Haloferula helveola: one gene and its partner. The protein of the gene in region 2 binds, or shares a complex with, the protein of the main gene of each other region. Links are inferred from orthologs where the notes say so. Each region holds a gene or a part of one and is shown on either strand. Other genes may lie near its edges.

Region 1 (2,981 bases), 1.6 Mb from region 2 along the record:
CTCCTGGATTTCCGGCGTGTCGATGCGGCGCTTGCCGTCCTGCTTGCCGTCGGTCGCCTTGGCATCCTTCGCCGGTGCGGCCTCGGCCTTGGCCGGTTCTTCCTTCGCCGCGGGCTCGGCCTTGGCTTTCGGTTTGGCGGCCGGCTTGCTCGCCTTCGGCTTCGTCGCGGCGGCCTTCTTGACCGTCTTCTTCGCCGCCTTCTTCACGACCTTCTTGGCCGGAGTCTTCTTCTTGGCCGGAGCCTTCTTGGCGGGCTTCTTCACCGCTTTCTTCGCGACCTTCTTCACCGTTTTCTTCGCAGCAGTCTTCTTGCCGACCTTCTTGGCAGCTTTCTTGGCCGGTGCTTTTTTCGCCGTCTTCTTGGCCGCTTTTTTGGCGGCCGGTTTGCGGGCGGTCTTGGTCGAGGCCTTGGCCTTCTTGGTGGTGGCTTTCTTCGAGGACATTTGCGGGACGATGGAGATGGCAGGGTAGACCTCACCCATTACTGGGCGGACCTGCCGTGGCTGGAACGCGCGCGGAACATTTCCGGACCCGCCGTCGGGGTCAAGGTTTTCTTTCGTCCCGAAAATCCCCTTTCTTCCAAGGATTTTCGCTTCTTTTGCCGCGGGCGCTCGGAGCGAACCGGTCGGTGGTGAGCGCCCGACCCTGCAAGCCTCCGATCAGCTCGGCGATTTCCTTGGCCCTCTGGAGCAGTTTGATCTGCTCCTCAATGCCGAGATCCGGGTCGTTCAGGGCGGCCTTGATCTGGGCGTCCTCTTTCTCAAGGGCCAGCGCGCTGGCGTCGGCCAGCGTCTGTTCCGCGCTCGTGACCGGGTCGTCGGGCAGGTTCTCGGAAAACGACGGCTCCTGCTGCAGGGCGAGGCGCTGGCCTTCGGGCAGGCCGCTGAGGAAACTGTTGATCGAGGCCGGCGAGGTGGGGTCGGGGCGGGCCGACAGGATCGCTCGCAGGATCGCGACGCCTTCGAGCTGCTTTTCGATCTCGTGAATGTTCTCGAACTGCTCGGCCAGCCAGTCGCGCGCCTCCGTCGAATGGAGGGCCAGCGCGCACAGGGTGCCGATGCGGCGGTCGAGCGGGACCGGTTCGACCACGGCGGCCGGCTCGGGTTCCTCCTCCCGCCGCCGTTCGAATTTCCGGCGGGTGGCGCCTTTGCGGGCCACGTCGGCGACGGCCGACCGGAGCTCGGGCACGCCGGTCCGGAGGCGGGTCGCGACGTGGTTGATCATCGCGTCGCGCGAGACCGCGTCGCTCACCACTGACAGCAGCTCGGCGCAGTCGCGGGTGAAAGCGGCCCGTTCCTGGGGTCCGGACAGCCCGCCGTTGGACTTGGCGTGCTCGATTTTGAAATCGAAGAAGTTCAGCGCCTCGCCGAGCAGGGCACGGAAGGCGTCCGTGCCGTTCTTCTGCATGAAGGAGTCCGGATCCTCGCCCGGCGGCATCCGCACCACCCGGACGGAAAAGTCCTCTCCGGCCAGTTCCCGGAAGGCCCGCTCGGCGGCGGTGTAGCCGGCGGAGTCGGCGTCGAAGCAGAGCAGCGCCTGCTTGGTGTAGCGCTTGAGGATCTTCGCGTGCTGCGGGGTGAAGGCGGTGCCGAGCGGAGCGATCGCGTTCTCGATGCCTTGTTCGTGGCAGGCGATCGCGTCGATCTGCCCTTCGCAGAGAAGCACCGCCTTTTCGTTCATGATGCCCTTGCGGGACCGATCGAGGGCGAACAACACGTTCGACTTCTTGAACAGGGTGGTCTCGGGCGAGTTGATGTATTTTCCCGATCGTGGGTCCTCGCGCAGCTGCCTGCCGGAAAATGCGATCACGTCGCCGTGGTCATTGCGGATGGGAAACATCAGCCGGTCGCGGAAGCGGATGTAGAGCCCGCCGGAGTCGCGCTGGATCGCGAGCCCGGAATTGACGAGGTCGCGGCCGCGGACGCCCTTCTCCCGGGCCCAATCGAGGAAAGTGCGGGCCGACTCCGGCGCCCAGCCGATCTCCCAGCGCTCGGCCATTTCCTTCCCGAATCCGCGCGATTTCAGGTACTCGCGGGCGTGGGCGGCATCCGGCGATTTCAGCAGCAGCGAGTGGAAGAAGCGCGAAACCTCTCGATGCAGATCGAGCAGCCGACCGCGGTCGCGGCGGGCGCGCTCTTCCTTCGGGTCGACCGCTTCCTCGACGATCGGGATCGAGGCCCGGCTGGCGAGTTTCTTGACCGCATCGATGAATGTCAGGTTCTCGTGCTCGCGGACGAAGTGGATCGCGTCGCCGCTCTTCTTGCAGCCGAAGCAGTGGAAGAACTGCCGGACCGGGTCGATCGAGAATGACGGCGACTTCTCGTTGTGGAACGGGCAGAGGGTGACGAAGCGCGAGCCGGCGCGCTTGACCGTGAAGCCGTAGGAACTGATCAGATCCACGATGTCGGTGGCGGCCAGCACCTGCTCGACGGTTTCTCGTGGGATCTGCGGCACGACCCCCGATGTACGCGTCGGGGGGAAAGTTCCAAGGTCCAAACGCGCCGGGCTGCCACGAAAACCGTTTGATTCTCCCCGGTCCGTGGCGAGGGAGTATTGGAGTGTCCAATCAAGGATGCCCGGAAGCCCGAAAAGCCATGAAAATTGCCCGTAGATCCGCGAACGGAGAGTCTCGCGAACTGTTGCTGAAGGAGTATTTCCTCAATGCCTACCTGATCGCCCTGCTGAAAGCCGCCGGGGAGCAGGTCGGCGAATTCACCCGCCGTCCGCAGGCGCTGAAGGCGGCTCCGGTGCGGATTCGCTGAGAAAAACGAAAGTTTGCGCCACGCGCATGGAACCTGCTAGCGTTCCATTGATGGGTTTCGTTGAGGTGCTCAGAACCGCACTCGGCTGGCTCGAACTCGGACTTCCCGAAGAAGCACTTCAGGAACTCGAGGGCCTGACCGCACGAGATCGCATGCGCCGTCAGGCACTGGAGCTCAAGCTGGTCGCCCAGATGAAAGCCGGCCGCTGGAATGCCGGG
Region 2 (7,756 bases):
GGTGAGCTCGATGATATCGCGGGCCTTGCCCTTGTACTTGGTGCCGTTGGTCGAGCCGAGGTCACGGAGCTGGTAGCCGCCCTCGATCCGCTCCATCACGGCGTGGTGCACCGAGATCGAGCTGCAGTCGATGACGATGTCGTTCTCGCTACCCCGGCCTAGGGTCACGCTCTTCCGGTCCAGTGCGAAGCGGTAGGGCTGAGCGTTCTTGTCGGGAATGGTGATGGTGACGCGTGGCATGCTTTGAAAACGCTGGGTTCAGCGACGTTCTAACGCCATTCGGCGGGCCCCCGCACGGAAAATCCGCGCCTCACTGGCAATGGTAATCATGCGGGGGAGGCGGGCCCGGATTTTTGCCAATCGGGGGACCAGGATGGATGGAATGGATAGGATTGCTGAATCGGCCCTCTGGACCCAAGGCGGGAACCTCGCTGCGCTGCCCTTGGAAACGCGTGATTCGAAGGGAAAACCATCCTATCCATCCCATTCATCCTGGTCCCGATCTCTCCAAATCAGCATGACTTCGCACGAGCTTGATCGTCCGACCTCACTGGCACGGAAATCCCGATTGCCAAGCGGCTCCGGCTCTGCTCGATTGCAGGCATGGCGAACGCAACGAACGTTTTGGCTAGCGGGATCGACATCAACGGTTCGATCCGCTTCTCCAACGACATGATCATCGACGGCAAGATCGAAGGTGAGATCATCTCCGACAAAGGCCGGGTTACCATCGGCGAGAATGCCCAGGTCAAGGGCGACGTCACCGCAGGTGAGGTGAAGGTCTTCGGCAAGGTCGAGGGCAAGATCACCTCCGAGCGCTGCGAGCTGAAGGCGAAGAGCCGGCTCGATGGCGACATCAAGACCAAGAGCATCGTGATGGAAGACGGCGCCTCCCACAGCGGCCGCTCCGAGATCGGGGGCTGATCCCTGGCTTCTCGATAACTTTTCGAAAGAGGCGGCCCGGTCGGGCCGCCTTTTTTCGTGCCGTCGTGCGGCGGGCGCCAGGCTCAGCGCAGCGAGAAGCCCGTGCCGCCGAGATGCTTGGTCGGACGGAAGGCGAAGAAGTTGATGCCCTTGCAGATCTGCGCCATCACCGGAAAGGCGAGAAAGATGGCGACAGGGTAGAAGACGATCATGAGGATGCAGAAGGTCATGAACAGGCCTTCGGACAAGCGGGGCGCGGGTGCGAGCTCAGGGTAGGCCTCGACGGTCTTGTTCCAGTCGACACTGAGCCCGTAGAAGGCTTGGAAGATCCAGTAGAGGTTGAAGAGCGGAATGAACATGAAGCCGATCGCTTTGCCCGCACTCGCCCTTGCGAACCCGCCGTTCTCAATGCATTTCCAAACCCGATACAGATAGATGTAGCCGAGGATGGCCACGAACAGATTCAGGACGTAGCCGCCGATCATCAGGATCGAGAGGATCCCGGCCGCACCGTTGCTCATCCGATCACCTTGGGATCCGATGAGTGCGATCGGGATGATGATCAGAGCCACCGCTGTCAGCAGCAGACCGAGCCACATGCCGAAGCTGGCACCTTTCACCGACACGTGGGGATACTCGCCGCCGGGTTGGACGGTTTGGGTCGTCATGCCCGTCGCGGGAGCGGCGTAGGGGTTCACGTTGAAGCCTGCGGGGCTGGCGGTGGCTTGTGCGACGGGCTGGGCCTGCACGGGAAAGACGCCTTCCACTTCGCCGGCTGGCAGCCAGTTTTCCATGCCCTCGGCCCACACGAGTGATTCGCGGGTGATGTTGCCGCCGGTGGCGAAGCTGACGAGCTGCTCGCCGGTGTAGGGACCCAATTGCTGGTCCTCCTGCATGACATACCACTGTGCCTCGGTGCTCATGATCTGGGTGGGCGAACTTCAGCCCGCAAGCCACCCCGAGGGCAAGTCGAATCGGTTCGCAAATGGACGTCGCTTTGTCGCCCGGCTACTTGTTCAGCTCCGAGCACAGCCACGCGATCCGGGCCGCCACCGAGTCCATGCTCAGGAGTTCGTAGCGGACGTCGGGATCGTGGACGAACTGCTGGCACATGACGTCGGCGAGGATGGCCGGATCATCAATCGACTGGGCCATCGAGCGGAACGCGTCCTGCACCTCACCGGCGAAGTGACCGACCGCCTCCTCGGCCGCCTCGTGGAGGGATTCGAGGGCGGAGGCAGACTGGGACTCGGGCTCGAAGACCTGGGCAATCGGGCGGATCCGCGCCTTCGGGTAGGGGCTTTCCAGATCCCATTCGACGAAACGGACCCGGATCACCCCGTGGAGAAGAAGATTCGAGGTTCCGTCGTCCATCTCGCGGGATGCCCGGACGAGGCCGATCGTGCCGATCGGCGAGGTGCACTCGGCGGGGTCATCGGTCTCCTCTGCCGCGTGGAGACGGCCGACGGCGAAAAAGCAGGAACCTTCGAGCGTCTCGGAGAGCATCTGGCGGTAGCGGGGCTCGAAGATCCGGAGTGGCATTCCGCCATGAGGAAAGAGCGTGCAGCCGTGCAGGACCATCACGCCACAGCTTTCCGGGATCTCAAGGGTCGACATCTGCCCCAGAGGACGCCGGTGCGGCTTTCGGCGCAACGCCAAATGCACCCGAACTCAATGACCTCGCTGACGGGGTTCCCGGGTATTGCAGGGTTCGCCGCAGTGGAAGCAGCGGAACCAACGGGTGAACAGGGCTCTCAGCGCGATTGCCGCCCGAACGCTGCCGAAGGCCCGGGAGGCTTTCGGGCTCACCGGCGTTGCCGCCAGCTTTCTCAACAGTTGTCCCCGGCAAAGCGGACAGCGGAGGTTCCCGCTTGTCATGAGATAGAGCAGCCCCACCCCGAAGGCGGATCCGAGCAGGATGATCGTCAGGCGAATGCCCCGCGGGTCATGGAAAAACATTCCCCAGACGAGCGCCGCGGGCAGCGCGATCCACGTGGCGCCGCAGGCCAGAAAGCAAAGCGAACTGAACTTGAGGCGCCAGAGGGTCCGACGAGAGGCGAATCGATGCACAACCTTTTAATCTAACACATATCGTGCCCAACGATTGCCGATTCTGAAATATTGGCAATTTCGTCATAATTTGGTGGGTCTGGAGCCCGGATTTGACTCAGTCCATTTCCCGGGCCCGGGTCTCGAATCGCATGAGTTCCGCAATGAAGGTCAGCGGCACGTGGCCGGTCTCACCATTCCGGTTCTTGGCCAGTACGAGTTCCGCCTTGCCGGCGAGCTCCTCCTTCTCCTCCTCGCTTTCGGCGTAGTAGGCGCTTCGGTAGAGCAGCCCGATCATGTCGGCGTCCTGCTCGATGGTTCCCGATTCCCGGAGGTCCGACATCCGGGGCACACCGAGCGACGACCCCGTCCGTCCTTCCGGGCCCCGGTTGAGTTGGGCGAGGACGACGATCGGCACGCCGAGCTCCTTCGCCAGAGCCTTGATACCCGCGGAGATTTCACCAATTTCCCGTTCCCGCGAGTTGGCGGCCTGACGGCTGTTCGACTTCAGGAGCTGGAGGTAGTCGATCGCGATCAGGCCGATGCCGTCCTCGCGTTTCCGTCGCCGTGCCTTGGCCCGCAGGGTCTCGATCGGGATCCCGGCGGTGTCGTCGATCCACAGCTTGGCCGCGGCCACTTCCTGCGCCGCGCGCTTCAGTTTGAGCAGCTCTTCCTTGGCCGGCTTGAAGCCCTTGCCGAGCTTGCTCATCGCGAAACGCGCCCGTGAGAAGACCAGACGCTGGACGATCTGGAAGGCGGTCATTTCGCACGAGAAGACCATCGTCGGGACGTTCTGATCGACACAGATGTGTTCGACGATGTTCATCATCAGCGAGGTCTTGCCCATCGAGGGGCGGGCCGCCACGACGAACATTTCACCCGGCTTCAGGCCTTTGCTCATCGTGTCGAGATCGCTGTAGCCGGTGGCGACTCCCTGGACCTCCATTTCGCCCGCGAGGATCTCCTGGAAGCGGGTCATTACCTCGCCGACGGATTCCTTGATGGAAAAGCCGCTGGCGGTTTCGCTGCTCTGGCGGATGCCGAGGACCTCCTGCTCGACCCGGTCGAGTAGTTGGGCGGTGTCCTCCGGGTTGTCGTAGGCCTCGGAAATCGACTCCGTGCAGGTGCGGATGATCGAGCGCAGGACATGCTTCTCCTTCACGATCCCGAGGTGGGTCGCGAAGTGCGCCGCATTGGGCGCATAAGTGTAGATGTCGGTGATCGCCGACGGTCCGCCGATGTGATCGAGGATCCCGCGGTCGTGGAGAAGCTGAACCAGCGAGACGAGCTCGATCTCGGTGCCCTTGTTGTTCAGGTCGACGACCGTTTCGTAGAGGAGTCCGTGGGCCGGCAGGTAGAAGTGGTCCCGGCTCAGGCCTTCTTCCTGGGCGCGGACGATCCACTGCTCCGGGTCCTTGAGCATCGAGGAAAGGATGCTCTTCTCCGGCCCGAGGGCGTTCGGGAGCGTGCGTGAAACGTCTTCACGATCCGGAGTGGCGGGTGATTGCAGCGAAGGAGCCTGAGTCTCGGTGGCCATGGGTGCGGGTGAACATGCCCCGCCGGACCCGTTCGGGTCAACGGGGGCAATCGGTGAATTGTCTGTGAACAACCATCAAGTTGTTCACAGCACCCTAGGGCTTCAAACAAAACGGGCGGGTTCCGAGGAACCCGCCCGCTTGGGAAAATGCTGAGTGCCGTCCGGCTTACTCGTCTTCGCCGGTTTCCTCGGTCTTGGCCTCGACGTTGATCGTCAGGGTCGTGCTGACCTCGGGGTGCACGCGGACCACGACGTCCACCTTGCCCGAACGCTTGATCGGCTTCTCGAGATCGATCGCGTGGCGGTCGATTTCGATACCGGCGGCTTCGAGTTCCTTGTGGATGTCGATCGAGGTGACCGAACCGAACGCCTTGCCGCCTTGGCCGGTCTCGAGCGTGAACTTCGGACGCAGCTTCGAGATCTTGGTCGCGAGTGCCTGGGCATCGTTCAGCTCCTCGGCCTCACGCTTGCCGCGAGCGATCTTGAGGGCCTCGACGTGGCGCAGGTTGGAACGGGTCGCCTCGAACGCTTTGCCTTGGGGAATGAGGAAATTGCGCGCGTAACCGGCGCGGACCTTGACGACATCGGCCTCGGAACCGAGACCTTCGATCTTTTCGCGGAGAATGACTTGAGCGGTGGCCATGACGTGTGATGGGCGTTCGTGGGGGCGGGGAGGTAGGGTTTAGTGCCGATGGAGTCAAGGAAAATGCAGGATTCGGGCATCAAGTCCACGACAGGGGAAACCGCGAATGGACGCCAATGGACACGAATCTTGGAGGCACGGGCGATTCCGTGGCAATTCGAGCATGTCTGCGTCCATTCGTGGTTCGGTTTTCCGAAATGCGAGTTGCTGGGAATCCCGGAGCCACGGTTCTGGTGAAATCTTTGTTTCTCGGGAATTCCGGCTTGGCAGGGCAGGGTCGGGTCGGCGGATGATCCGGCCATGCAGACTCAGGAAGCCCGGAAACTCGGGGCAGGCGGGCGTTTCATCCGTCAGGTGCCCCCGACGCCGCTGGTCCCCGTCGAGCCGGAATCCGGCCTCGGCCCGGTTTGGTGCAAGCTGGAGTTCATGAATCCGAGTGGATCGACCAAGGACCGCATCGCCCGCCACATTCTTGAGAAGGCGTGGCGGCGGGGTGTAATCAGTGCCGGAGACACGGTGGTCGAGGCGTCGAGCGGCTCCACCAGTATCGCGTTGGCTCTGGCATGTGCCCAGATGGGGCTGAAATTCGTCGCCTTTATCCCGTCAACGGCCACGGCCGAGCGAGGATTGATGATTCGGGCTTACGGGGGCGAAGTGCGTCGGGTCGACGGCGGGATGCCGGATGTTCTCGGAGCCGCCGTGGCGGCGGCGGATTCCGAAGGTTGGTTCGCGGTTCGGCAATTCGAGAATCCCGACAATGCTGAGGCCCACCGCTTGGGGACGGGGCCCGAGATCCTCTCGCAGATGGACTGCGGCACGGTGGACGCGATCGTCAGTGGCGTCGGAACCGGCGGGACCTTGCGCGGTCTCTGGGAAGCATTTGCCGAGGCCGGTTGCGGGGTGCGGGCGGTGGCCGCGATCCCGCATGCGGGAGACGCCTTCGGGCACAATGCCGAATGCTGCAGCCTCGCCTTCAGCAAGGAAGTTCCCGGAGTCGTCGAATGCCTTTCCAAACTCTACGAGGACTGGAAGGCCGATGTTCAGGCCGGTGTGCTCGAGGAGCTCCCGGTCGGTGAGGAGGAATGCCTTCGGCAAACCCGTCGGCTCTGGAGCATGGGTTTTCCTGTCGGTCCGAGTTCCGGTCTGAACCTCGCCGCGGCGATGGAGGTGAAGCGCCGCCTCGGTGTATCGGCCCGCGTTGTGACGGTTTTCCCCGACCGGATGGAGCGCTATTTCTCGCATCGGGTGTTCGAAAAGTTGCGCGGGGAGGCCTGACGCTGCTCTGGAAACTCGACGGGGCGGGATCCGGAGTCTAGGGTGTTAGGCGATGCCTGAGGATGAAGATCGCAAGGACCCTCCGCCGCCAAGTCTGAGCCCGCCGCCGAAGCCGCCGCCGGTGGATGTTGCGGGCACTCCTCCGCCAGCACCGGCGAACGAGGGTGGCAGCGTCGAGGTGACCAAGGTTCCGCAAGACTCCGAGGAGGATGAGGAGAATCTCGAGGCCGGCAGCATCGCTCCGCTCAACAGCCGGTTGCTGGCAGGTCTTATCGATGGCTTCGTTGCCAGTGGTTTGTATTGGTTGGCGACGATGATTCTCCCGGGTGCCTTGGAAAAGGTAGGGTGGCTGGTTTTCGCCGGATACTGGATCGTCCGTGACTCGCTGCCCTTCATGAAGGGCCAAAGTGTCGGCAAGATGGCGATGAAGCTGAAGGTCGAGAAGGCCGACGGCGGCGACATCGTGAAGGACTGGGAAAGCGCCTTGATCCGCAATGCCGCGCTCCTGATTCCCATTTTCGGGTTGGTCGAAGCGATCATCCTGATCTCCCGCGATAGCAAGCCGGAGAAGGGACTGCGTCTTGGTGACGAGTGGGCGAAGACCAAGGTCGTGACCGCGCCGACGGAAGATTCCGGAGGGGAATCCGACTCCTAGCGCTGGCACACCGGGCACCAGTAAGTCGCGCGTTGTCCGAGGACGGCGTGACGGATCGGTGTCGAGCAACTGCGACAGGGTTCTTCCGCGCGGCCATAGACGAACAGCCGTTGGCGGAAGTAGCCGGGTTGGCCGTCGGAGTTGACGAAGTCACGGAGGGTCGTGCCGCCTTGCTCGATCGAAGCGGCCAGCACTTCGCGGATCGCTGCGACGAGTCGCGCAAGCCTCGGACCCGAGACCCGGCGGGCAGCCGTTCGTGGTCGGATTCCCGCCCGGTGCAGGGCTTCGCTGGCGTAGATGTTGCCGACGCCCACCACGATGCCCGCGTCCATGATGACCTGTTTGATCGGCGCCGTGCGACCCTTGCAGGCAGCCTTGAGGTGGGCGGTGGTGAACTCATCCGACAGCGGTTCGGGTCCGAGCGATGCAAGCAGCGGGTGATCGAGCGGATCGCCCGCCGGCAGGTGAAGCACGATTCCGAAGCGTCGGGGATCGTGGTAGCGGATTTCCCGGGTGCCGGGCAGGCATAAGATGACGTGGTCGTGCTTGCGGTGGTCCTCCGTCCGCTCGCAGACGCGCAGGCTCCCTGACATTCCGAGGTGGATCAGCAGTGCCCCGTCATCGGTATCGGCGATCAGGTACTTCCCGCGTCGCCGGATGCCGGTGACGGGCT

The links. The genes of interacting proteins can lie anywhere in the genome.
Region 1: the proteins of dnaB (region 2) and dnaG are in contact, whole or in part, in a crystal structure (PDB 2R6A), measured with the Geobacillus stearothermophilus proteins. The link is inferred for Haloferula helveola from one-to-one orthologs. Residues at the interface, in WP_033016901.1 of Geobacillus stearothermophilus: Ser13, Glu15, Ala16, Gln18, Glu91, Leu92, Asp94, Ala95, Val96, Pro97, Thr98, Ala99, Ala100, Asn101, Tyr104, Tyr105, Ile108; in WP_049624496.1 of Geobacillus stearothermophilus: Lys456, Leu457, Leu458, Pro459, Ala460, Asn463, Ala464, Leu467, Leu535, Leu536, Ile537, Ala538, Gln544, Glu545, Asp548, Tyr549, His552.

What each region holds. Positions count from the first base shown.
Region 1 is NZ_AP024702.1:3,213,607-3,216,587, forward strand. It holds dnaG (DNA primase), read right to left. Parts: upstream 2,456-2,981; coding sequence 545-2,455; downstream 1-544. Other genes in the region: rpoD (RNA polymerase sigma factor RpoD), read right to left, coding at 1-444; HAHE_RS11970 (hypothetical protein), read left to right, coding at 2,596-2,763; HAHE_RS11975 (tetratricopeptide repeat protein), read left to right, coding at 2,814-2,981. UniProt on the Escherichia coli protein: RNA polymerase that catalyzes the synthesis of short RNA molecules used as primers for DNA polymerase during DNA replication.
Region 2 is NZ_AP024702.1:4,854,071-4,861,826, forward strand. The notes cover bases 2,302-5,204. They hold dnaB (replicative DNA helicase), read right to left. Parts: upstream 4,511-5,204; coding sequence 3,092-4,510; downstream 2,302-3,091. Other genes in these bases: HAHE_RS18380 (LON peptidase substrate-binding domain-containing protein), read right to left, coding at 2,302-2,541; rplI (50S ribosomal protein L9), read right to left, coding at 4,677-5,153. Also shown: HAHE_RS18365 (FHA domain-containing protein), read right to left, coding at 1-240; HAHE_RS18370 (polymer-forming cytoskeletal protein), read left to right, coding at 604-924; HAHE_RS18375 (DUF4339 domain-containing protein), read right to left, coding at 1,008-1,847; more of HAHE_RS18380, read right to left, coding at 1,933-2,301; HAHE_RS18395 (cysteine synthase family protein), read left to right, coding at 5,454-6,428; HAHE_RS18400 (RDD family protein), read left to right, coding at 6,481-7,083; mutM (bifunctional DNA-formamidopyrimidine glycosylase/DNA-(apurinic or apyrimidinic site) lyase), read right to left, coding at 7,080-7,756. UniProt on the Escherichia coli protein: The main replicative DNA helicase, it participates in initiation and elongation during chromosome replication. Travels ahead of the DNA replisome, separating dsDNA into templates for DNA synthesis.